DNA from 3 places in the Asticcacaulis sp. P4_H10 genome. Region 1 is predicted to be linked to each of the others. Evidence: predicted binding sites of a transcription regulator. Region 1 holds the regulator's gene; each other region holds the start of a gene.

What was found. Region 1 encodes LexA, which represses DNA repair genes until DNA is damaged. Its sites were predicted from a motif close to ATGTTCNCNANNTGTTCT; they were not measured.
Region 2: the regulator LexA is predicted to act here: its motif matches at 5,084-5,101, upstream of ssb (single-stranded DNA-binding protein).
Region 3: the regulator LexA is predicted to act here: its motif matches at 4,068-4,085, upstream of AC1DON_RS05525 (putative DNA modification/repair radical SAM protein).

Annotation. Positions count from the first base shown of each region.
Region 1 is NZ_JBFUKH010000008.1:277,757-284,921, forward strand. It holds gene AC1DON_RS16020 (anthranilate synthase component II) at 1-195, shown strand, start outside; gene trpD (anthranilate phosphoribosyltransferase) at 188-1,204, shown strand; gene trpC (indole-3-glycerol phosphate synthase TrpC) at 1,201-1,998, shown strand; gene lexA (transcriptional repressor LexA) at 2,180-2,878, shown strand; gene AC1DON_RS16040 (ComEC/Rec2 family competence protein) at 2,869-4,977, opposite strand; gene gltX (glutamate--tRNA ligase) at 5,141-6,556, shown strand; gene gltA (citrate synthase) at 6,631-7,165, shown strand, end outside.
Region 2 is NZ_JBFUKH010000011.1:57,834-64,998, reverse strand. It holds gene AC1DON_RS19755 (flagellin) at 1-403, shown strand, start outside; gene AC1DON_RS19750 (autotransporter outer membrane beta-barrel domain-containing protein) at 556-3,597, shown strand; gene AC1DON_RS19745 (hypothetical protein) at 3,842-4,504, shown strand; gene AC1DON_RS19740 (hypothetical protein) at 4,561-5,040, shown strand; gene ssb (single-stranded DNA-binding protein) at 5,284-5,790, shown strand; gene gyrA (DNA gyrase subunit A) at 5,844-7,165, shown strand, end outside.
Region 3 is NZ_JBFUKH010000002.1:304,337-311,501, reverse strand. It holds gene AC1DON_RS05550 (aspartate-semialdehyde dehydrogenase) at 1-317, shown strand, start outside; gene rarD (EamA family transporter RarD) at 390-1,307, shown strand; gene AC1DON_RS05540 (serine hydrolase domain-containing protein) at 1,366-2,502, opposite strand; gene cutA (divalent-cation tolerance protein CutA) at 2,698-3,138, opposite strand; gene AC1DON_RS05530 (class I SAM-dependent methyltransferase) at 3,137-3,904, shown strand; gene AC1DON_RS05525 (putative DNA modification/repair radical SAM protein) at 4,089-5,315, shown strand; gene AC1DON_RS05520 (TIGR03915 family putative DNA repair protein) at 5,312-6,172, shown strand; gene AC1DON_RS05515 (DUF3597 domain-containing protein) at 6,236-6,652, shown strand; gene AC1DON_RS05510 (DUF3597 family protein) at 6,669-7,088, shown strand; gene ahcY (adenosylhomocysteinase) at 7,141-7,165, opposite strand, start outside.

The DNA of each region.
Region 1 (7,165 bases):
CGCGAGACCTTGCCGGACGATTTGGAAGTGACCGCGTGGACCGAAGACGGCGAAATCATGGGTGTCCAGCACAAGACGCGTCCGATCCACGGCGTCCAGTTCCACCCCGAATCGATCGCTACCGAGGGCGGCCACCAGCTTCTGGCCAACTTCCTCGAACTGGCCGGCATCAAGAGCCAGAACCTCTATGTCTGACGCTTTCAAACCCTTACTGGCGCGTCTGGCCGATGGTGCAACGCTCGATGGCGACGACGCCGAAGCCTTTTTCGCCGCCTGCCTGCGCGGTGAGCCCACCCCGGCCCAGGTCGCGGCGGCCGTCACCGCCATCAAGCTGCGCGGTGAGACGGTCGGCGAAATCGCGGCCTGCGCCCGCGCCATGCGCAAGGCCGCCATCCATCTCGACCACCCTTATGACGTCATCGATGTCTGCGGCACGGGCGGCGATGGGCTGCACACGCTGAATATTTCGACGGCCGTGGGTTTTGTCGCGGCCGGTGGTGGCTGCAAGGTCGCCAAGCACGGCAACCGCGCCATCACTTCGAAATCCGGCACGGCCGACGTGCTGGCGGCCCTGGGCGTCAATATCGAAGCGACGCTGGAACAACAGCGTAAGGCGCTGGACGACGCCGGCATCTGCTTCCTGTTCGCCCAGGCGCACCACGGCGCCATGAAGCACGTCTCGCCGATCCGTCAGCAATTGGGCTTTCGCACCATTTTCAACCTGTTGGGCCCACTCAGCAACCCCGCCGGCGCCCGCCGCCAGGTGGTTGGCGTCCCCTCGCCGCGCTTTGTCGAGCCGATCGCCCAGGCCCTGGGGGCATTGGGCGCGACACGCGCCTGGGCGGTACATGGTGCAGGGCTCGATGAGCTGACGACGACCGGTGAAACCGAGGTCGCCGAATGGGCGGACGGCAAGATTCGCCTGTTCCGAATCACGCCCGAAGCCGTCGGCCTGCCACGTGCGGCGCTTGCCGATATCACCGGCGGCACCCCCGACCACAATGCTTCAGAGCTCAAAGATTTGCTGGATGGCCGCAGAAGCGCCTATCGCGACATCGTGCTGCTGAATGCCGCTGCGGCGTTTCTGGTCGCCGACCGCGTCGAAACCCTGCGCGAAGGCATAGAACTCGGCGAAGCCGTCATTGACGATGGCCGCGCCCGCAAGGCGCTCGATACCCTCATTGCTACGACCAAGGCCGCCTGATGGACATCCTGGAATCGATCGCCGCTTATAAGCGTGAGGAAGTCAGCGCGCGCCGTACCGGCGTGACAGTTGCCGAGCTGGAAAGCCGCGCGGTCGATGCCGGCACACCTCGTGGCTTTATGAATGCGCTGGTCACCGGCAAGCGCACAGGGTCACTGTCCCTGATCGCCGAGGTCAAGAAGGCCAGCCCGTCGAAGGGCCTGATTCGCGAGGACTTCGATCCACCGTTCCTGGCGAAATGCTATGAAAACGGCGGCGCATCGTGCCTGTCGATCCTGACTGACAATCCCAGCTTCATGGGCCACGAAAGCCATTTCCAGGCGGCCCGCAGTGCGGTCTCCTTGCCGTGTATCCGCAAGGACTTTCTGGTCGATACGTGGCAGGTCACCGAATCACGTGCCATCGGTGCCGACGCCATCCTGGTCATCATGGCGATGATCGATAATTCGCTGGCGGCAGACCTGATTGCGGCTGCGCATTCCTACCGCATGGACGCTCTCGTAGAGGTCCACGACGCGGCTGAAATGGAACGCGCGCTTAAGCTATCTTCAAAGCTGATCGGCATAAACAACCGTAATCTCAGGGATTTCAGCGTCAGCCTGACGACAACCGAAGACCTGTCGAAGATGACCGGCCCCGACCACGTTCTCGTCGCCGAAAGCGGCATTTTCACCGTCGAAGACGTCGTGCGTCTTGAGGCGACCGGCGCCACCGCCATGCTGGTTGGCGAAAGCCTGATGCGTCAGGCGGATGTCACCGCCGCCACTAGAACTCTGCTCGGTCCGGAAGCCTAATTTTGGGTCGCGATATTTCGTCAAAAGCCGTTGTACACTGTTTGACATATCGCGCCGAAAACTTCGCCTCTTGACAATTCACGAGAACACACACAGAACACGAAGCACAAGTTCATGACTTGTTCACCGCTGCATGGTGTCATGCGGCGAAAACAGGTCCTACCCGACAGGTGCTCGAACCATGCTGACGACCAAACAACGCGAACTCCTCATGTTCATCCATGAGCGCATCAAGGAAGGCGGCGTGTCGCCTTCGTTCGATGAGATGAAAGAGGCGCTGGACCTGGCATCCAAGTCCGGCATTCACCGGCTGATCACCGCTTTGGAAGAGCGCGGCTTTATTCGTCGCCTGGCGCATCGCGCCCGTGCCCTCGAAGTCATCAAGCTGCCTGACCAGGCGACGACCTCCGCCCCGCCACGTGGCCGCCAGACCTTTGTGCCGCAAGTGGTTGAAAGCAAGCGTGCGCCCGACGCCCTGCGCCCCGTCAACGACGACACCCGCGAACTGCCTCTGCTGGGCAAGATCGCCGCCGGCGTGCCGATCGAGGCCATGGGCCAGGAGCGCGACCGTCTGCGCGTGCCGGAAGTCATGCTGGGCGCCGGCGAGCACTATATGCTTGAAATCGAAGGCGATTCGATGATCAACGCCGGTATTCTCGATGGCGACTATGTTGTTATCAAGAAGACCGACACGGCCCAGTCAGGCGAGATTGTTGTGGCGCTCGTCGAAGGCGATACGGCGACGCTCAAGCGCCTGCGCAAGAAGGGGGCTTCGATCGCTTTGGAAGCCGCCAATCCGGCTTACAAGACCCGCATTTACAATGCCGATGAAGTCGCCGTGCAAGGCAAGCTGGTTGGCCTAATGCGCCGTTACCACTGATCTTCTGCATCGGAAGACTTTGTCCATGGGCGGTTGCCGCGTAATGGCTGCGCCGCCTTCAGGTGCCACTCGCCGTCTTTGCGCGTCAGTTCGATGGCGCCGAGACGGCGGAAGTCGCCCGCGCTGATGCGGTTAACATCCGAGCAGTCGGCCGGCCAGTCGCCGACGGGGCTGCGCAAGATGACAAGATCGCTGTTCAAACAAAGCGTTGTCAAGGTGAGCTGGTTGGGCGGCTTATTGCTGAACCAGAAGCCGACGCGCAGGCGCGCATCGGGCCAGGGCGTGCAGGCATAACCCGCACATTCGTAGTCCCTGTCACGCCCGTTTTGGTCCAGCATGTCAAAGCCATAGCGCCTTGACCAGTACTCATAACCGGCGCGGCGGACCTTGGGCCGGAGCAGATAGGCGTCATCGCCATCGTGAATGGCCGCGTTTCCGCCTTGCGGATCGATCCAGATATCGGGCGCTGGCAGTCGCGGCCAGTAGATAATTGCCAGCCCCGCCGCAACGCCAAACCAGCGTGCCCTGCCCCGCACTAAACATACCCAAATCAGCCCTACGAACGAAATGACCAGCACGAAGTCCGGCGCGCCAGGCCAGGTGATAACCGCGCCTTTGAGGCCGGCTGTCCACTCAGCGACACGGGCAATCAGCCACAATCCACCGGCAGCTATCCGTAAGGCCAAAGGCCCCAGAGGCGTCCCGCTTAATACCGCCCCGATCGCCAGGCCCGGCATGACGATAAAGGTCGTGATCGGCGCTTCGAATAAATTGGACAACAGTCCGTAGACCGAAAAGCGGTTGAAATAGGCAATCGAGAACGGCGTGGTCGCCAGCGTTGCCACGAGCGACAGCAGGATCGACAACCACAGCCCTTGCACAGCCTTCTGGAACGCCCTCACCCACCACGGCACGCTGATCTCGCGGATCGGCGCCTGGTGCGCTTCGCTGAGCGCCAGAAGCGCTGCCGTGGCGCAGAACGACATCTGAAAGCCCGGTTGAATGACCGCCTCGGGCGTTAGCAGTATGACGATAAAGGCGGCAATAGCCAGCGCGCGCAGGCTCAAGGCGCGGCGGTCGAGCAGGATAGCTGCAAACGCAACCCAGGCCACGACGGCTGCACGCACGGCAGGCGCCGGCGTACCGGAAATCGCCAGATATAGCGCGACGGCAACGATACTTATGGCCGCAGCGACTTTCTTGACCGGCACGCGCAAGGCCAGCCACGGTACCGCCGCCATGCACCAGCGCAGGGCAAAGAAGACGAACCCGCCGACGACAGCCATGTGCACGCCGGATATCGACAGGATATGCGCCAGTCCGGAATCGCGCATCTCATCGATCAGGCTCTGCGGCACGAAGGCCTGATGCCCGGTCACCAGTGCGGCCGCAAAGCCGCCAAGCTCCGGCCCATCACGATAGGCGGGCTTGATGTCATCCACGATGCTGCGCGTCAGGGTCCAGCGCAGCCGGTTCAGGCCGGCGGCCGCCTCCAGACGCCAGCCATAGTCTTGATCAGCTAAGACGCGCGGCTCGCCCGGGATAAAGCCGACGCCGCCAATGCCTTGAAAATAGGCGGTGCGGGCAAAGTCGTAGCCGCCGGGAATCAAGGGCGACGGCGGCGGATTAAGGATGGCGAAAGCCGAGATCGTATCGCCGGGTTTGATATCATAGGCCTCGATCATGCCGGGTCTGAGCGTCACTCTTAGCCGTAGCGGCATCTGTTCCGTCGTCAACCCGCGCAGGCTCACCGGCGCCAGCATCAGCCGCGGTGAATCCGTCGAGCCCGAGACCACATCGACCACCACGGCAGTGACATTGTATTCGCTGCGGTCCGAAGGCAGGACTGGCGCCGCGACGTGTTCCGCCCTCAGTTTACAGACAAGTGCACCCGCAAAGACTAAGGCCAAAGCCAACAGCAAGCCGTTCAAGGCTTGCGGCCCACGCAGCCGGCTAATCCACCACGCAATAGCCGATACTACGGCTGCCGCCAGAAACCATGCCAGATGCAGTTCAACCGGCAGGCTGAGATACCCTGCCGCGCCAAATCCGAAGGCCACTGGCAACCACAGGAACAGCCGACCGCGTTGGCGCGACACGGCATCCGCACAGCGCTCACGCCAAGTGGCTACATCGGTTATCTTCGCCGCCCAGTCTCCCCCTAAAACCACCAAACCCTGCCCTGTCAAAAATGCTTTGGGTTACGGCAAAGACCGCTATAAGGAGCGCCAAATCGCTTCCATACCCTAAGTAGACCTGACCATGCCTGACGCCTCTTCGCAAGTTGTCACCCGCTTTGCCCCCTCGCCGACCGGTTATCTGCACATCGGCGGCGCCCGCACCGCTCTGTTCAACTGGCTCTATGCCCGCCACACCGGCGGCAAGTTCCTGATCCGCGTCGAGGACACCGATCGTGAACGCTCGACGCGCGAAGCCGTCGACGCTATTTTCGAAGGTCTCGACTGGCTGGGCCTGAAGCCCGACGACACGGTTGTCTTTCAAGCTGCCCGCGAAAAGCACCACAAAAAGGCCGTCGATGCCCTGCTGGCCAATGGCCGCGCTTATCACTGCTTCATGTCCGCCGAAGATACCGACATGGCCCGCGAAGAAGCCCGTGAGGCAGGCCACGCCCTGCGCTCGACCTGGCGCGAGAAGACGCCGACGGCGGCACAGCTCGAAGAGCCGCACGTCATCCGCTTCAAGGGGCCGCTGGACGAGCCTTTGATCGTGCGCGACGCGGTGCAGGGCGACGTCACCTTCAACACCAAGGACATGGACGACCTGGTGCTGCTGCGGTCCGATGGCACGCCGACCTACAACCTGGCCGTCGTCGTCGACGACCATGACATGGGAATCACCCATATTATTCGCGGTGACGACCACCTCAACAATGCCGCCCGCCAGAGCCTGATCTACATGGCGCTTGGCTGGGACGTACCGACCTTCGCCCACATCCCGCTGATTCACGGCGCGGACGGCGCCAAGCTGTCGAAGCGTCATGGCGCCCAGGCAGTCGGCGACTATCAGGACTTGGGCTACCTGCCCGAAGCCATGCGCAACTACCTGACGCGACTTGGCTGGTCGCACGGCGATGATGAGATTTTCGATGATGCGCAGGCGATAGAGTGGTTTGACATCAAGGACATCAACCGCGCACCATCGCGACTCGACTTCGCCAAGCTGGGCTCGGTCAACGCCCACTGGATCCGCGCCAGCGATGAAAGCCGCCTGATCGACCTGACGATCAAGACCCTGCATCATCGGGGCCAGGTCGGTGTGGACACGCCGGAAACGCGCGAAATTCTCGGCCGCACCGTGCCGCTGGTCAAGGAACGCGCCCAGACGCTGATTCAGCTGGCGGACGCCGTCCAGTTCGCGCTTGCCAAAGGCCCGCACGAACTGGACGAAAAGACCAAAACCCTGCTGAATGACGAAACCCGTCAGCGACTGTTGCGGTTTCACGACAGTGTGAGCGCATGGGCCGACTGGTCGGTCGAAGCGACGGATGTCGGGCTGAAGAAATTCATTGAAAATGAAGGTATTGGCTTCGGAAAGATAGGTCCTGCTTTAAGAGGCGTCCTGTCTCCCGGCATGCCCGCGCCGGACATTTCGAAGGTTTTGACAAGCCTTGGACAGGCCGAAACCCTCAATCGTTTGAACGCGGCTCTTTTCATTTGATCCGCGACTTTATATAGCAGTCGCGAACGCGATTTCGGTTGCGTCGCACACAAACATCAAGGGGTGAGCGTAACATGACCCAGAATACATCTGCCAACCTCAACGTCGGCGGCAAGGCGGTTGACCTGCCGGTCCAAAAGGGCACATTGGGACCCGACGTCATCGATATCCGTAAGCTGTATGCGGAAACTGACGCGTTCACCTACGATCCGGGCTTTACCTCGACCGCCAGCTGCGAAAGCAAGATCACCTTCATCGACGGCGATAAGGGCGTGCTGCTGCACCGCGGTTATCCGATCGGCCAACTGGCTGAAAAGTCGAGCTTCCTTGAAACCTGCTACCTGCTGCTGCACGGCGAACTGCCCAGCGCCTCGGAGTTCGAGGTGTTCGAGCGCAACATTACGCGCCACACCATGCTGCATGAGCAGTTCGACCGCTTCTTCTCCGGCTTCCGTCGCGACGCCCACCCGATGGCCATCATGACCGGCGCCGTCGGCGCTCTGTCAGCCTTCTACCACGACAGCCTGGACATCCACGATCTGAAGCAGCGCGAGATCTCGGCGCACCGCCTGATCGCCAAGATGCCGACGATTGCCGCCCGCGCCTTTA
Region 2 (7,165 bases), on a different contig from region 1:
CAATAATATCCAGTTCATTGCCAATGCCGACGCCAACTCGGTCATCACCTTGTCGGTGCGCACCATGGCGCTGGGCGGACCGATCCTGACTATCAGTGGGACTGCACAGCTATCGACCGCCACTTCGGCGTCAAACATCCTGACCTCGCTGGACACGTCGATCCTGAACCTGAACTCCAGCCTCGGCGCGCTAGGTTCGCAGGCCAAGCAGATCGAGGGGCATCTTGGCTTTGTTGAAAAGCTGGGGGATGCCATCAAGGGCGGTATCGGCAACATGGTCGACGCTGACATGGCCAAGGAAAGCTCACGCCTGCAGGCCCTCCAGGTCCAGCAGCAGTTGGGGGCACAGGCCCTGTCGATCGCCAATCAGTCGCCGCAGCAGATACTGGCGCTCTTCAAGTAGGATAGGCAAAGAGTACCGCAGACATGGGCCCGCGACGTCGTTCGCGGGCTTTTTCTTTAAGGGCTTTAACCCTAGAGGTTTACGACTCTTAAACATTAGTAAGAGAAGCTGAGGGTTCTGATTCTACGCCCGTATTGGGCAAAGGACCCGTCGTGATTGGTTTCGATTCATCTTTGATATCGAGCTACTACAATGCGAAGATTGGCCTCGGGTCGTCTTCGTCGTCGGGTTCGGCTGGGCAGACGGGCGGTAGCGGGGCGACCAAAACCTATTCTCCGACTGGATCGGGGACCGCGCCGCGTTCGCCCTGGGCGGTCGGCTCGAAAATGCCCCAGGAAGACGATCTGGTCAGCCAGGTCCTCAAGGGGCACCGCTTCATCAATTCGCGCTCGGTCACGATCGATGCCGCCGGCGCATCTCCGGACTATTCGAAACTCTTCACGCTCTATCAGGGTCTGTCGGCCTTGCAGGGGCTGGCCGAAAAGGCCCAGGACGACAAGATTTCCACCAATGTGCTGGCAGACGTGAAGCGGCGCTTCAACGCCGGCATGGAAGAGGTAACGGAGTATCTTGGCGACACCAGCTTCGATCACGTCGCGCTGAGCCAAGGCACCCTGACCGAAAAGACGAAAAGCACGGTCGGCGTGCCGCGCACCGACACGGTCTATGCCGCCGATGCCATCCACACAGGCTCGGCCTCGACCTCGGTCAAGGCGTTCGAAGGCAATGACGTCCAGTTTTCGATGTCGATCAAGAAGATCGGTACGGCGACGCCGTTCACGGTCAATATCGACCTTAACGAGATGGACCCGGGTACGACGCGATCGATGTCGAACGTCGTCTCCTTCATCAATACCAAGCTGAAAGAGCAGGGGCTCTTCACCAAGTTCGAGGTCAATCGCACCGCCGCCGTGCCGACGACCACGGTCATCAACGGCAAGACCGTAACCCTGTCCAAGGGCCAGGAAAGCTATGGCCTCAAACTCAAGGGCGTGTCGTACGAGGCTGTGAGTTTCAGCGCGGCGTCGAAATCGGATTCGGTCTTCGTCATGCAGTCGTCGGGCGACAGCGCAATCAAGAAGACGACGACGACCAAGAAGACGGACGAGGCCGAAAAGGATCCCAAGACGCCCAAGGTAACGGCGCAACTGCTCAAGTTCCAGACCGACCAGAACGGTTCCGGCACGATCGCCGATCCGGTCTCAAAGGTCGGTGACAAGTACTGGGTCGAAGGGCAGTCGCAGCAGACCGCCATGCCGGATACTGTGGCCAATGTCCGCCAGTCGATCGCCGGGCCCGACGGCTCGGTTTACGTCCTGGCCGACGTCAATGGCCAGATTTCAAACCAGGACATCAAGGGTACGACCGATGTTGCCCTGATGAAGTACGATTCCGCCGGCAATATCGTCTTTACGCGCACGCTGGGCGCCTCCGACGCAGCATCGGGCTACTCGATGGCGGTGTCGGCCGACGGCAAGATCGCCATCGCCGGTTCGGTGACGGGCGGGCTCAATATTTCCAAGACGACGGTGACCACCTACGGCACCGCTCCCAAGCAAACGACCACGACGGCTACGATCCACGAAAGCACCAATGGCTACGATGAGTCCGTGTCGGACAGCTTTGTGTCGGTCTACGATTCGGACGGTGTCGAGAAGTGGACGCAGCGCAAGGGCGGCAACGGTGAGGACGAGGCGACGGCCGTGGCCTTCGGCGCGGATGGCTCGATCTATCTTGGTGGCCGGACGCGGACGTCGATGCCTGGGGCGACGACCTCGGTCAAGGGCGGCTGGGACGGCTATGTCATGGGCTTCGACGCTGCGGGCAAGTCGAAGTTTACCGTCCAGACCGGCACGGACAAGACGGACTCGATTTCAGGTCTCGTGGTCGACGGCAACACGCTATATACCTCAGGCATTGAGGATGGCAGCGCGACCGTGAAGACCTTTACGCTCGACGCCCAGCCCGCGACCCGCACGGTCAAGGATGCCAACGGCGTCGAAACGATCCAGAATTACACCAAGTACAGCGCCACTCAATCGGCTTCGCGCAACCTGGGCGGCATCGGCGGCGGTTCGATCAGCGGCATGTCGCTCTATAACGGCAAGCTCTATCTCGGCGGTTCGTCGGGTTCGAACAAGCTGCTGGAAGCGACGGGAGACGTCAAATCCAGCTACTCCGGCGGCTACGACGCCTACGCGTTGTCGATCGATGCCAATCTGGGCTCGACGGCCTCCGACAAGATCGCCTACTATGGCGGTGCGGGCGTCGAAAAGGACGCCAAGGTCCAGTTCGTCAACGGCAAGGCGTGGATCGCCGGCAGCACGACGGGCGCCATTTCCGAAGATGCCGACAACGACGTCGCTCTGATCGAGGCGGGCAAGAAGACGTCGGCGGGCACGACCAAGACCGATGCCTATCTGACGCGGATCAATCTCGATGCGGCTTCTAGCGATGTTGTAGAATATCAGACGCGCTATACCGGCAAGGACGGCGTCGTCCAGCCGAACGCCATTGCTGTCTCGGCCGGATCGTCGAGCGTGCTCGACCGCCTGGGCCTGCCGATGGGGACGGTCATGTACAAGGACTCGACTGCGATCGTGTCGGGCACCAGCGTCCGCACCGGCGACCAGTTCGCCATGGTCGATCCCAATTCGGGCATGAAGCGGACCATTACGATCGATGCCAGCGAAACGCTGGAGACCCTGGCGAAGAAGATCGTGCGCGCCTCCGGCTACAAGCTGAAGGTCGACGTCGTCAAGGTGATGGGCAAGGACTTCTCGCAACTGGATATCAAGCCATCTAACAAGTCTAGCAAGATGGAATTCGTCGCCGGGCCTTCCGGGCGTGACGCCCTGGAAGGGCTGGGGCTGGAGGCCGGTATCGTCAGCGCCGACGCCAAGAAGCCGATGGACGCCAGCGCCAGTGGTTACCTGGAATCGCAAAAGGCGATGGGGCTGAACTACGACCAGTCGCTGAACCTCAGCTCCGACGCCAGCATCACCAAGGCGATCGAGTCGCTTAAAGAGACGATCAAGAACGTGCAGAAGGTCTATAATTACCTGAAGTACGGCGATCCGCAGGATACCGATTCCAAGGCGGCGAAAAAAGCCTCTGGTCCGGCGCCAGCTTACCTGACCGACCAGATCAAGAACTACCAGGCCGGCCTCATGCGCCTGGGCATCTCCGCCTAGAGCGACATGGCGAAAAGTGTAAACGGTTTTCGCCTAAATATCGTGACAAAAGAAAAACTTAGATCGGTATGATGTTTTCGCTTAAAATCATACCGATCTAGGGTTTTGCTGCGCCTCTCAGGCCGCCGGCATAAAAACGCCTCAAATACCAAATAGCTCATGCGGAAGGCTTGAGCCTCCCTGCCGGCTCGCGTAGACTGGCGGGATCGACGATCGCATGATGTGCGAAAATGAGGGGGACTTCATGACACCAGAACGTAAGCGCATGATTGCCATAGGCGCCGGGGCGGTTGTTGCCATCGGCGTGGCCGTGGCGCTGGCGGTCGGAATGTCGAAGAGCCACAAGGACGAAGAGAAGATGAATGACCAGCCGCCGGGCCTGGTCTTCAACGTCAATGACGAGCCCGCCAAGCTCGATCCCAAGAAGACGCTGCGCTGCTACGTAAGCGGCACCTATGTTGGCGAACTGACCCTGGCCGAATGTGCCAAGAAGAACGGTGTCGCCGCCCAGGCACTGGATGTTGGCCTGGACGATTCAGGTAACGTCGTGGCGGCGCCGACCGGCTCGCTGACGCCGGTGCCTGGCGCGCCGGCTGCGACTTCGGCCGATCCGGCACTGCCAGCCGGTGGCGGCGAGGTCGTGCCGGATACGGGCGCGGGGCAGGGGCCGACCGCGGCCTGTCTGCGTTACAGCGGCAACCAGTGGAATACCCTGTCAGACAATCTGTCGCTTAATCAGTGCGCGCGTCTGCTCTACGATGGCCGCTGCGTGACACCGGGCTCGGCGCAATATGGCCGCTGGGGCGACAAGACGCTGCGCCTGGTGCCCAAGCGTGTCGAAATCTCCGACGACAACACCAACTTCCGCACCCTGGTCGACCAGGGGCAGGGCTGTTCGGTCCGGTAACACAAAATCAGGTTCAGGGGTGTTCCCGCGCCGATGAACCAAACAGGGAGGCTGGCATGCGTATCGTTAAAGCACTGGTACTGGGTGGTTTGGGCGTGACCGCCGTGGCCCTGACGAGCTGCGAGAAGGAGCTGAAGGCGCCCGTCGCTGACGATGTCTGCTACTTTATCGGCCATCCGCCCGGCGCCAAGGAGCCCAAGTTCAACCCGGTCGCGCGCGACGTTCCGTCGATAGAGAAGTGCGCCGTCGAGCTTTTCACCGTCCGCACCAATATGCGCGTGACCGGCACGGCCGGCCCGATCACCGAGGGCGCCTATAACGGCAACTTCCTGTTCGTTGACAATACGACGGTCGAGTTCGGCACCAAGTACGAAGGTATCCGCATGACCCTGCTGGTCAAGGCCGGCAACAAGCTTGTCCAGCCAGGCGCTATCGTCCAGGAAGAACCGCGTGGCAATGAGCCGCGTACAGTTGAGGTGCCCAAGAACCTGCCGGAGAAGAACGCCGACGGCAAGGTTGTAACCCCAGGCCAATAGGCGTAAGGGATTTGCCAAATCCTCGGGTGTGGATTATACGATGAGAACAAGTCGAGAACATTCGTCTTGGTCCATCGTATAGGGCAGCCGTGCAGTTGATTAACAGGAATCGTTAACGCCACGCCCCCCGTCGGGGTGCGTAAGGCTTGGATTCATGCACGGAAGTCTTTAGAGTCACATCAACGAGTCGGGTCTGCGCGCCATTTTGCGCCTGCGCGGACCGTAGTCAGAAAGGCATATCCAATGGCGGGAAGCGTCAACAAGGTCATCATCATCGGCAATCTGGGCAAGGACCCGGAAATCCGTACACTGAATTCCGGCGAGCGCGTCGCCAACCTGACGGTTGCGACCTCTGAGCAGTGGCGCGACAAGGCTTCGGGCGAGCGCAAGGAAAAGACCGAGTGGCACCGCGTCGTCATCTTCAACGACAACCTGGCCAAGATTGCCGAGCAGTACCTGCGTAAAGGCTCGACCGTCTATCTCGAAGGCAGCCTGCAGACGCGCAAGTGGACCGACCAGCAGGGCCAGGAAAAGTACACGACCGAAATCGTCCTGCAACGCTTCAACGGCAACCTTACGCTTCTGGGCGGCCGTGGTGACACCGGCGGCGCATCGTCGGGCGGCGGCGGTTATAACGAATACGAAGACTCTTACGGCGGTGGTGGTGGCGCGCCAGCTTCGGCAGGCCCAAAGGCGCAATCCAAGCAGCCGGCGCAAAGCTTCGATCTCGACGACGAGATCCCCTTCTAGTCGAATTTTCGGCTGAAGCAGTAATTTAAGTACCAACAGCAAGACATTGATTCATGAGCGATAACGACAACGGCGATAATCTGGGTGGCGACATCAATCCGTACGAAGGTGCGGGTGGTGGCCTGCCGCCGGGCATCGGTTCGGTCACCATCGAGGATGAGCTGAAACGCTCCTATCTCGACTATGCCATGAGCGTCATTGTCTCGCGCGCTCTTCCAGATGCGCGCGACGGCCTGAAGCCCGTTCACCGCCGCATCCTCTACATGATGCAGGCGTCGGGCTACACACCGGAAAAGTCCTATGTGAAGTGCGCCCGTCCAGTCGGTGACGTCATGGGCCGGCTGCACCCGCACGGTGACTCGGCCATCTACATGGCCCTGGTCCGTATGGCCCAGCCGTTTTCGATGGGCCTGGTCCTGATCGACGGCCAGGGCAATTTCGGTTCGGTCGACGGCGATCAGCCGGCGGCCATGCGTTATACCGAATGCCGCCTGGCCAAGCCCGCTATGTCTATCCTGGCGGATATCGACAAGGACACTGTCGACTTCCAGCCGAACTACGACGGCAAGGAAGAAGAACCGACCGTCCTGCCGACGCGGATTCCGAACCTGCTGGTCAACGGCGCCGGCGGTATCGCCGTCGGCATGGCGACCAATATCCCGCCGCATAACCTGGGCGAGGTCATCGACGCCTGCCTGGCGCTGCTCGACAATCCGGCGGTCACGCTGGAAGAACTGCTCGATATCGTGCCCGGTCCGGACTATCCGACCGGCGGCGAGATTCTGGGGCGTTCCGGCGCTCGTCAGGCGCTTTTGACAGGCCGCGGTTCGGTCGTGACGCGCGGCAAGGCCAGCGTCGAAACGATCCGCAAGGACCGCGAAGGCATTGTCGTCACCGAGATTCCGTATCAGGTCAACAAGTCGGCCCTGATCGAGCACATCGCCGAACTGGTCCGTGACAAGCGCGTCGAAGGCATCAGTGATGTCCGCGACGAAAGCGACCGTCACGGCATGCGCATTGTCATCGAACTGCGCCGCGATGCCTCTGGCGACGTCATCCTGAACCAGCTCTACCGCTTCACGGCCCTGCAATCGAGCTTCGGCGTCAATATGCTGGCGCTGAACCACGGCCGCCCGCAGCAGATGGGCCTGCGCAAGCTGCTCGACATCTTCCTGGAATTCCGCGAAGAAGTCGTCGTCCGCCGCATCCGCTTTGAACTGAACAAGGCTCGCGATCGCGGCCATACATTGGTCGGCCTATCGATCGCGGTCGCCAATATCGACGAAGTTATCCACATCATCCGCTCGTCGGCCGATCCGACCGAGGCCCGCGAACGCTTGACGGCGCGCACCTGGCCGTCGGGCGACATGGCGCC
Region 3 (7,165 bases), on a different contig from region 1:
TATTCGTCGGTCACTCGGAATCGATCAATATCCAGTTCGAAAGCCCGATGGACGAGCATCTGGCCCGCGAAATCCTGCGAGAGGCTCCTGGGGTCGCCGTTGTCGATAAGCGCGAAGACGGTGGCTATATCAGCCCGATCGAATGCGTCGGCGAATTCGACACCTACGTATCGCGCCTCCGCAACGACACAACGGTGCCTTATGGCATTTCGCTTTGGTGCGTCTCGGACAACCTGCGAAAGGGCGCGGCGCTCAATGCCGTGCAGATCGCACAGCTTCTCGACGAACGTGGTGTTATCGCTACGGTCGCCGCCTAAAACGGCCACCAGATCAGACCCTTAAAGGCTGGCGGACCGTGGTCCGCCAGCCTTTTTCTTTTGAGCAATTCAATGTCCATTCAGACCACCGGCGCAACGTCGCCGCTGTCATCGCCCATCACCCTGGCTGTCCTGTGTTACGCCATCTGGGGGTTCGCGCCGCTCTTCTACATCCCGATCCATGGCTTCGGCGCCGGATCGTTCGAAATCATCGCGCACCGTTCGGTGTGGGCGCTGCTGTGGGCGGTTGGACTGGTCGTCGGCACCAAACAGCTCCCGGAACTGTTGGCGATCCTGCGCCAGCCCAAGCTGCTGTTTTGGCTGCTGATCTCGGGCCTGATGGTCGGACTGAACTGGGGCATCTTCGTCTGGGCTGTCACCAATGGCCACACGATCGAGTCTTCACTCGGCTACTACCTCAACCCGTTGCTCAACATGGCCGTCGGCGCCGTGTTCTTTAAGGAACGGCTGGATAACTGGGGTAAGACCGCCATTGGTGGCGCCGTCATCGGCGTGCTGGTTCAGACCCTGGCGCTGGGTCACATCCCCTACGTGGCGCTCAGCCTGGCTGTCAGTTTCGCTACCTATGGCATCATCCGCAAGCAGTTGCCGGTCAATGCCCTGTCGGGCCTGGCGGTTGAGTGCGTCTTCCTGTTCATTCCTGGCCTGATCTACCTGATCTGGCTGGAAAGTTCAGGCGGTGGTCACCTGTTCACCGCGCCGACAAACGCGATCTGGTTTGTCCTGACGGGACCGATCACCGTGCTGCCGCTGACGCTCTTCAGCTTCGTGGCGCGCCGACTGCCGCTATCGACCATGGGCTTTATCCAGTTCATCGCGCCGACCATTTCGTTTTCCATCGGCCTGGCGCAAGGCGAGCCCTTCACCTGGCTGAGGGGCGTGTCGTTCCTGTTTATCTGGGGTGGCGCGGCGGTCTTTGCTTTTGGCGCATGGCGGCGGCTGATAGCGGTGAAGGTTGTTGAGGGGTAGGGGAGCAAGAGGCCCCGCCCACCATTTGCTCAGCAAATGGTGGGCGGGGCCTCTTGCCTTACAAACACTGATACAGCGCGTCGATCAGCTTCACGGCGCGCGGGTCGCCGATCAGGTAGGACGACTGGCGGTTCATGACATAGGCCGCCGAAAGCTTGCGATCGGGATCGGCCATGACGCACGAGCCGCCCCAGCCCGAGTGGCCTAAGGCCCGCTCATTCGGGCCATAGATGTGAATACCGCGATTGCGCAAGAAGCCCGCACCCCAGCTCAGCCGGAAGGGCAAGACGCGGTCCTGGCCATAGATGCGTTCGCGTGTCGCACTGCCGAGCGTATTGACCGACAGGATGCGATCGCTACCCATCGAACCACCGCTGGCGACGATCCCTAGGAACCGGGCCAGGGCCAGGGCCGTGCCGTGAGCATTGGCCGACGGAATTTCCATGCGACGCCAGTCTTCCGAGCCACGACCGCCAGGTGCCGAGCCCTTGTCGAGGAAAGCCGCCTGCTTGATCTTGTCGATCGCGCCGAGATCGGGCGGGGACGATGGCTTTTGCAGGGCGGCGATGCGCTGCGCCTCGCTGTCAGGCGTGCCGATCATCAGGTCGAGACCATACTTCACAGCGAAATCGTCGCGCAATGCGGTGCCGAGCGTCCGCCCATCAACGCGGCGGTGCAGTTCATTGATCAGGTAGCCGCCGGTAACCGGATGATAGCCAGAGCCCTGGCCCGGCGACCACAGCGGCTCCTGCGCGCACAGGGCATCAAGCGTCGCCTGGACGTCGAACCAGATCGACGGATCTTTCGCCGGCACAAAGCCCGGCAGGCCGCCCTGGTGCGAGATCAGCTGGCCGACAGTAATACGCGACTTGCCCGCCTGACCGAACTCCGGCCAGTAGTGGGCGACAGGTGTTTCGTAATCGACCTTGCCGCGTTCGACCAACCGCGCAACCAAGGTCGCCATGACCGCCTTGCCCGTCGAAAAGATCGGCGTCAACGTCTTGTCATCAAACGGCTTCAAACCTTCGCGGTCGGCCGATCCGGCCCAGATATCGAGGACGGTTTCGCCGCCGACCACAGCCGAAAAGCGCGCGCCGCGTTCGGTCAGCCCGCTCGGGCCATTGCTGAAGTTCTCGGCGAACGCGTCTTTAACGCGGGAAAATGTTTCCGGACAAACGCCGCCGATCTCAATCATGATCCAACCTTTTTAACGATGTGACATCATCTCTATCGCGCGCGAAGAGTCTCTTCAATCGCCGTTTCGCGCCAGCATCTTCGACCGTTGTAATCCTATCGCAAATCACGCCATGTCATCGCTACCAATGGTGCCACATGCCTTGCGGGGCCGCTTCGGCGCCTCATCGTTCCTCGGCCGGGACGGCCTCGCGGGCTACTCCAGACATTCGCGCAACCACCGGGCATAGTCTTCCGACGCCCAGACAAACGGAACCGCGATGATTTCCGGTACGTCATAGCTGTGATGCTGTCTCACCAGGGCTTCCAGCGCTGTCAGCTTTGACGCCAGCGTCTTTATCGTCAGCATGATTTCTGGTGCCGTCTCGACCTTGCCCTGCCAGCTATAGGTGCTGACCATGGCATGACTCTGCACGCACGCCGCCAATCGCTGGCCGATCAGCAACGCCGCCAGATTATTTGCTTCGATTTCCGACCCGCAGGCGACGGAAACCACGACCATGTCCGTATCTGTCATAACGTTAATGTAACCGCGATTGACTTTGATTTGCAAACCGGCTGACTGGTGGCCATCCAACATGGGAGAGACCGCAATGACCTTGGTTCGGCGTACCGTTTTATCGGCAGTGATCGGCATGAGCCTGATGGCCTGCGCACCCGCCATCGCAAAAGACAAGGCGTTGCAGGACGCCGTCGCCGGTTCCTGGCGCGCCCCTGAGAACAAGGCGCGCGACAGCCAGCGCCACCCGGTCGAAGCCCTGACCTTCTGGGGCCTGAAGCCCGGCATGACCATCCTCGAAATCAGCCCGGGCGCCCGCGGCTGGTGGACGGAAATCCTGGCGCCCTACGCCAAGACAACAGGTGGCACCTATGCCGCCGCCATGGGTAACACCTCCGACGCCAATTTCTGGAAAGAAGTCTCTGACAAGTCGATCTTTGGCGAGGTCAAGGCCTATAAGCTGGCCGGCGATGACTTCACCTCGCTGCCCGCCAACTCGGCTGACATGGTCCTGGTGGCCCGCGCTTATCACAACTGGTCACGCCAGGGCGAAACGACCGATAACTTCATGGGCGCCTTCTACAAGGCGCTCAAGCCCGGCGGTATCCTGGCGGTCGAACAGCACCGCGCGCCGGAAGGCTCCGATCCCAAGGCGGGCACCGGTTATGTTCCCGAGTCCTACGTCATCGAAGCGGCGAAAAAGGCCGGCTTCGTGCTCGACGGCAAGTCGGAAATCAACGCGAACCCCAAGGATACGCGCGACCATCCGTTTGGTGTCTGGACCCTGCCGCCGATCCGCAAGAGCAGTGAAGGTGCCAAGGTCCTGACCGACGCCGAACGCGCCAAGTTCGATGCCATTGGCGAGTCGGATCGCATGACGTTGCGCTTTAAAAAGCCGAAGTAACAATTCCCTTCTCCCCACCTGAGGGGAGAAGGTGGGCGAGCTTGCTCGACCGGATGAGGGGTCACGGTCGATTCCACACACCTATCTACGGCCATTTACCCCTCACCCCTACCCTCTCCCCTTAAAAGGGGAGAGGGGGATTTATATTGACCGCCCCATCAAAAGAACATAACATGAACTTGTTATGAAAAAGAGTATTAAAGAGCGGCTGGCCATTCTTTCCGACGCTGCCAAGTACGACGCCAGTTGCGCGTCTTCCGGAACCACGAAGCGCGATTCCAGCGCGGGCGGCATTGGTTCGACCGAAGGGTCCGGCATCTGCCACGCCTATGCGCCGGACGGACGGTGCATATCGCTGCTCAAGATCCTGATGACCAATTTCTGCATCTATGACTGCGCATACTGCATCAACCGGTCATCGAGCAATATCGAACGCGCCCGTTTCACACCAGCCGAAGTCGTCTGGCTGACGCTCGAATTCTATCGCCGCAACTATATCGAAGGCCTGTTCCTGTCGTCGGGCATTATCCGCAATTCCGACTACACCATGGAGCAGATGGTCCGGATCGCCCGCGACCTGCGTGTGACGCATGGCTTTCGCGGCTATATCCACCTCAAGACTATCCCGGAAGCGTCCGCGGCCCTGATCGAAGAGGCCGGTCTCTACGCCGATCGCCTCTCGATCAATATCGAACTGCCGACCGATGCCGGGGTCGAAGCCTTTGCCCCCCAGAAACACCCGGCGAATATCCGCCGCTCGATGGGCGAGCTCAAAGGCAAGATCGATGCGGCATCCGAACTGACCTACACCAAACGTCGTAAGACCTTCGCGCCGGCCGGCCAAAGCACCCAGATGATCATCGGCGCCGATCAGGCCAGCGACGCTACCATCTTGGGCACCAGCGCCAATCTTTACGGCAGCTACGCTCTGCGCCGCGTCTACTATTCCGCTTTCAGCCCGATCCCGGATGCATCGAAGGCACTGCCGCTGATCAAGCCGCCCCTGATGCGCGAACACCGCCTCTATCAGGCGGACTGGCTCTATCGCTTCTATGGCTTTGGCATCGGGGAAATCACAGCGTCGCAGCCCGACGGCATGCTCGACCTGACCATTGATCCAAAACTGTCCTGGGCGCTCGCCAATCGCGACCGGTTTCCTGTCGATATCAATAAGGCCGAGCGCGAAATGCTACTGCGCGTGCCGGGCTTTGGCGTCAAGACAGTCGATGCCATCCTCTGCGGCCGGGCGCACAAGCGGATGGGTCTGGACGATCTGAAACGGCTGAAAGTGTCGGTGAAGAAGGTCCAGCCCTTTGTCACTGCCTCCGGCTGGACACCGGTCAAGCTGATCGACCGCAGCGACCTGCGCGAGATGATGATGCCCAAGCCGCGGCAACTGGAACTGCTATGAAAATCATCCTGCGCGGCCGAGGTGATTTTGGTGAATGGCGCGCGGCTGCTCGCGACTTGCTGCACCAGGGCACGCTGCCGCACGACATCGAATGGACCAGGGTGGAAACAGCTGATGATTTGTTTTCTTCGCCCTCCCCAGCCTCGCCGGCAGGCAACATGGGGAGGGGGGACCGCGTAGCGGTGGGCGGGGCCACGGTAGTTACCGTACCCCCCGCCTTTATCGACCTGGCCGAACAGCTTATCTGCCACAGTGACCCTGCCCGCTTCCCCCTCGCCTATCGTCTGCTCTGGCGGCTGCAAACGGAAAAAGCCCTGCTGGAAATCCCTTCTGATCCCGACGTGTCGCGCGCCCGCATGATGGTCAAATCCGTCCATCGCGACAAACACAAGATGACTGCCTTTGTGCGCTTCAAGGAGGTGCCCTCTGACACCACCCGGCGCGCCTTCGTCGCCTGGTTCGAACCCGACCACTTTATCATCGAAACCACCGCACCCTTTTTCCAGCGACGTTTCGGCGATATGGACTGGGCGATCGCGACGCCGAAAGGCACGGCGTCGTGGGACGGCGAACACCTCCATACCGATGATGAACCTGCCGCACGTCCCGACCTGAGCGATGAAACGGACGAGCTGTGGCGGACCTACTTCGCCAATATCTTCAATCCGGCACGGCTGAAGGTGAAGTCGATGCAAACACATATGCCGAAGAAATACTGGAAGAACCTGCCCGAAGCCGGACTTATCCCGGACATGATCAGCACCGCCGAAAGCCGCGTGCGCGAGATGGCCGATCGTATGGCCAGCGAGACCGTGCCCGCATTTCACAAACGCCTGCACGGCAAGTCGCTATCGTAATTTTATGGTGAATTGCGCGACTAATCATCCAACGGGGTGGGCTCAAAAATTGGGAGCTTCACAATGGGTGTCTTCAGTTCAATCAAGGACTTTCTTTTCGGCAAGAAGTTCATCACCGTCGGCAAGTCCGGACAAGCCCAGGCGACGCCGAGTCCTGCCGCTCCGACTGCGCAGACCCAACCTGCGCCGGCCGCCCAACCCACTGTCGCCGAAGTGCAGGAACGCGTCGATATCGAGGCCATCCTCGACCAGGAAGCGCGCGAAGCCGGCCAGACGCTCAACTGGCGCCAGTCGATCGTCGACCTGATGAAGCTTTGCGGCATCGATTCCAGCCTGCAGAACCGCAAGGAGCTAGCGCAGGAACTTGGCTACAACGGCGACATGAATGATTCCGCCACGATGAACATCTGGCTGCACAAGGCGGTAATGCGCGAACTAGAAAAGTCTGGTGGTCAGGTGCCCGCCAATCTCAAGGATTGAGCTTAGGGAGCGAAATATGGCCACCTTTTACGCGACCGTCTTCGAAGCCATCGAGGATTTCATCTTCAGCCATCGCGATGAGGCCCCGACACTGGGTCAGGAAACGCCGCCGCCTGTTATCGCGCCCACAGCCCTTGAGCCCGCCGGCAGCATGTCGGCGCCATTGGGCGCGCCACCGCTGGTGCCGCTTATGGACCGGGTCGATGTCGAGGCCATCCTTGACTACGCCAACGCCATGGAAGGCCGTGACCTCAACTGGCGGCAGTCAGTTGACGACCTGCTGACGCTGTGCGGGATCGATCCGTCATCGGAAACCCGGGAAGCGCTGGCCGCCGAACTCGGCATGGCAGGAAATGCCAGTGATGCCACCCTGCTTCGGGCGACCATGCACCAACTGGACGAACGCGGCGGGGACATCCCGGCGGACTTCAAATAAAAAAAGCGGCGCATCCTGGGATGCGCCGCTTTTGCTTTGAGGCGGGGGAGCCTTAGTAGCGATAGTGTTCCGGCTTG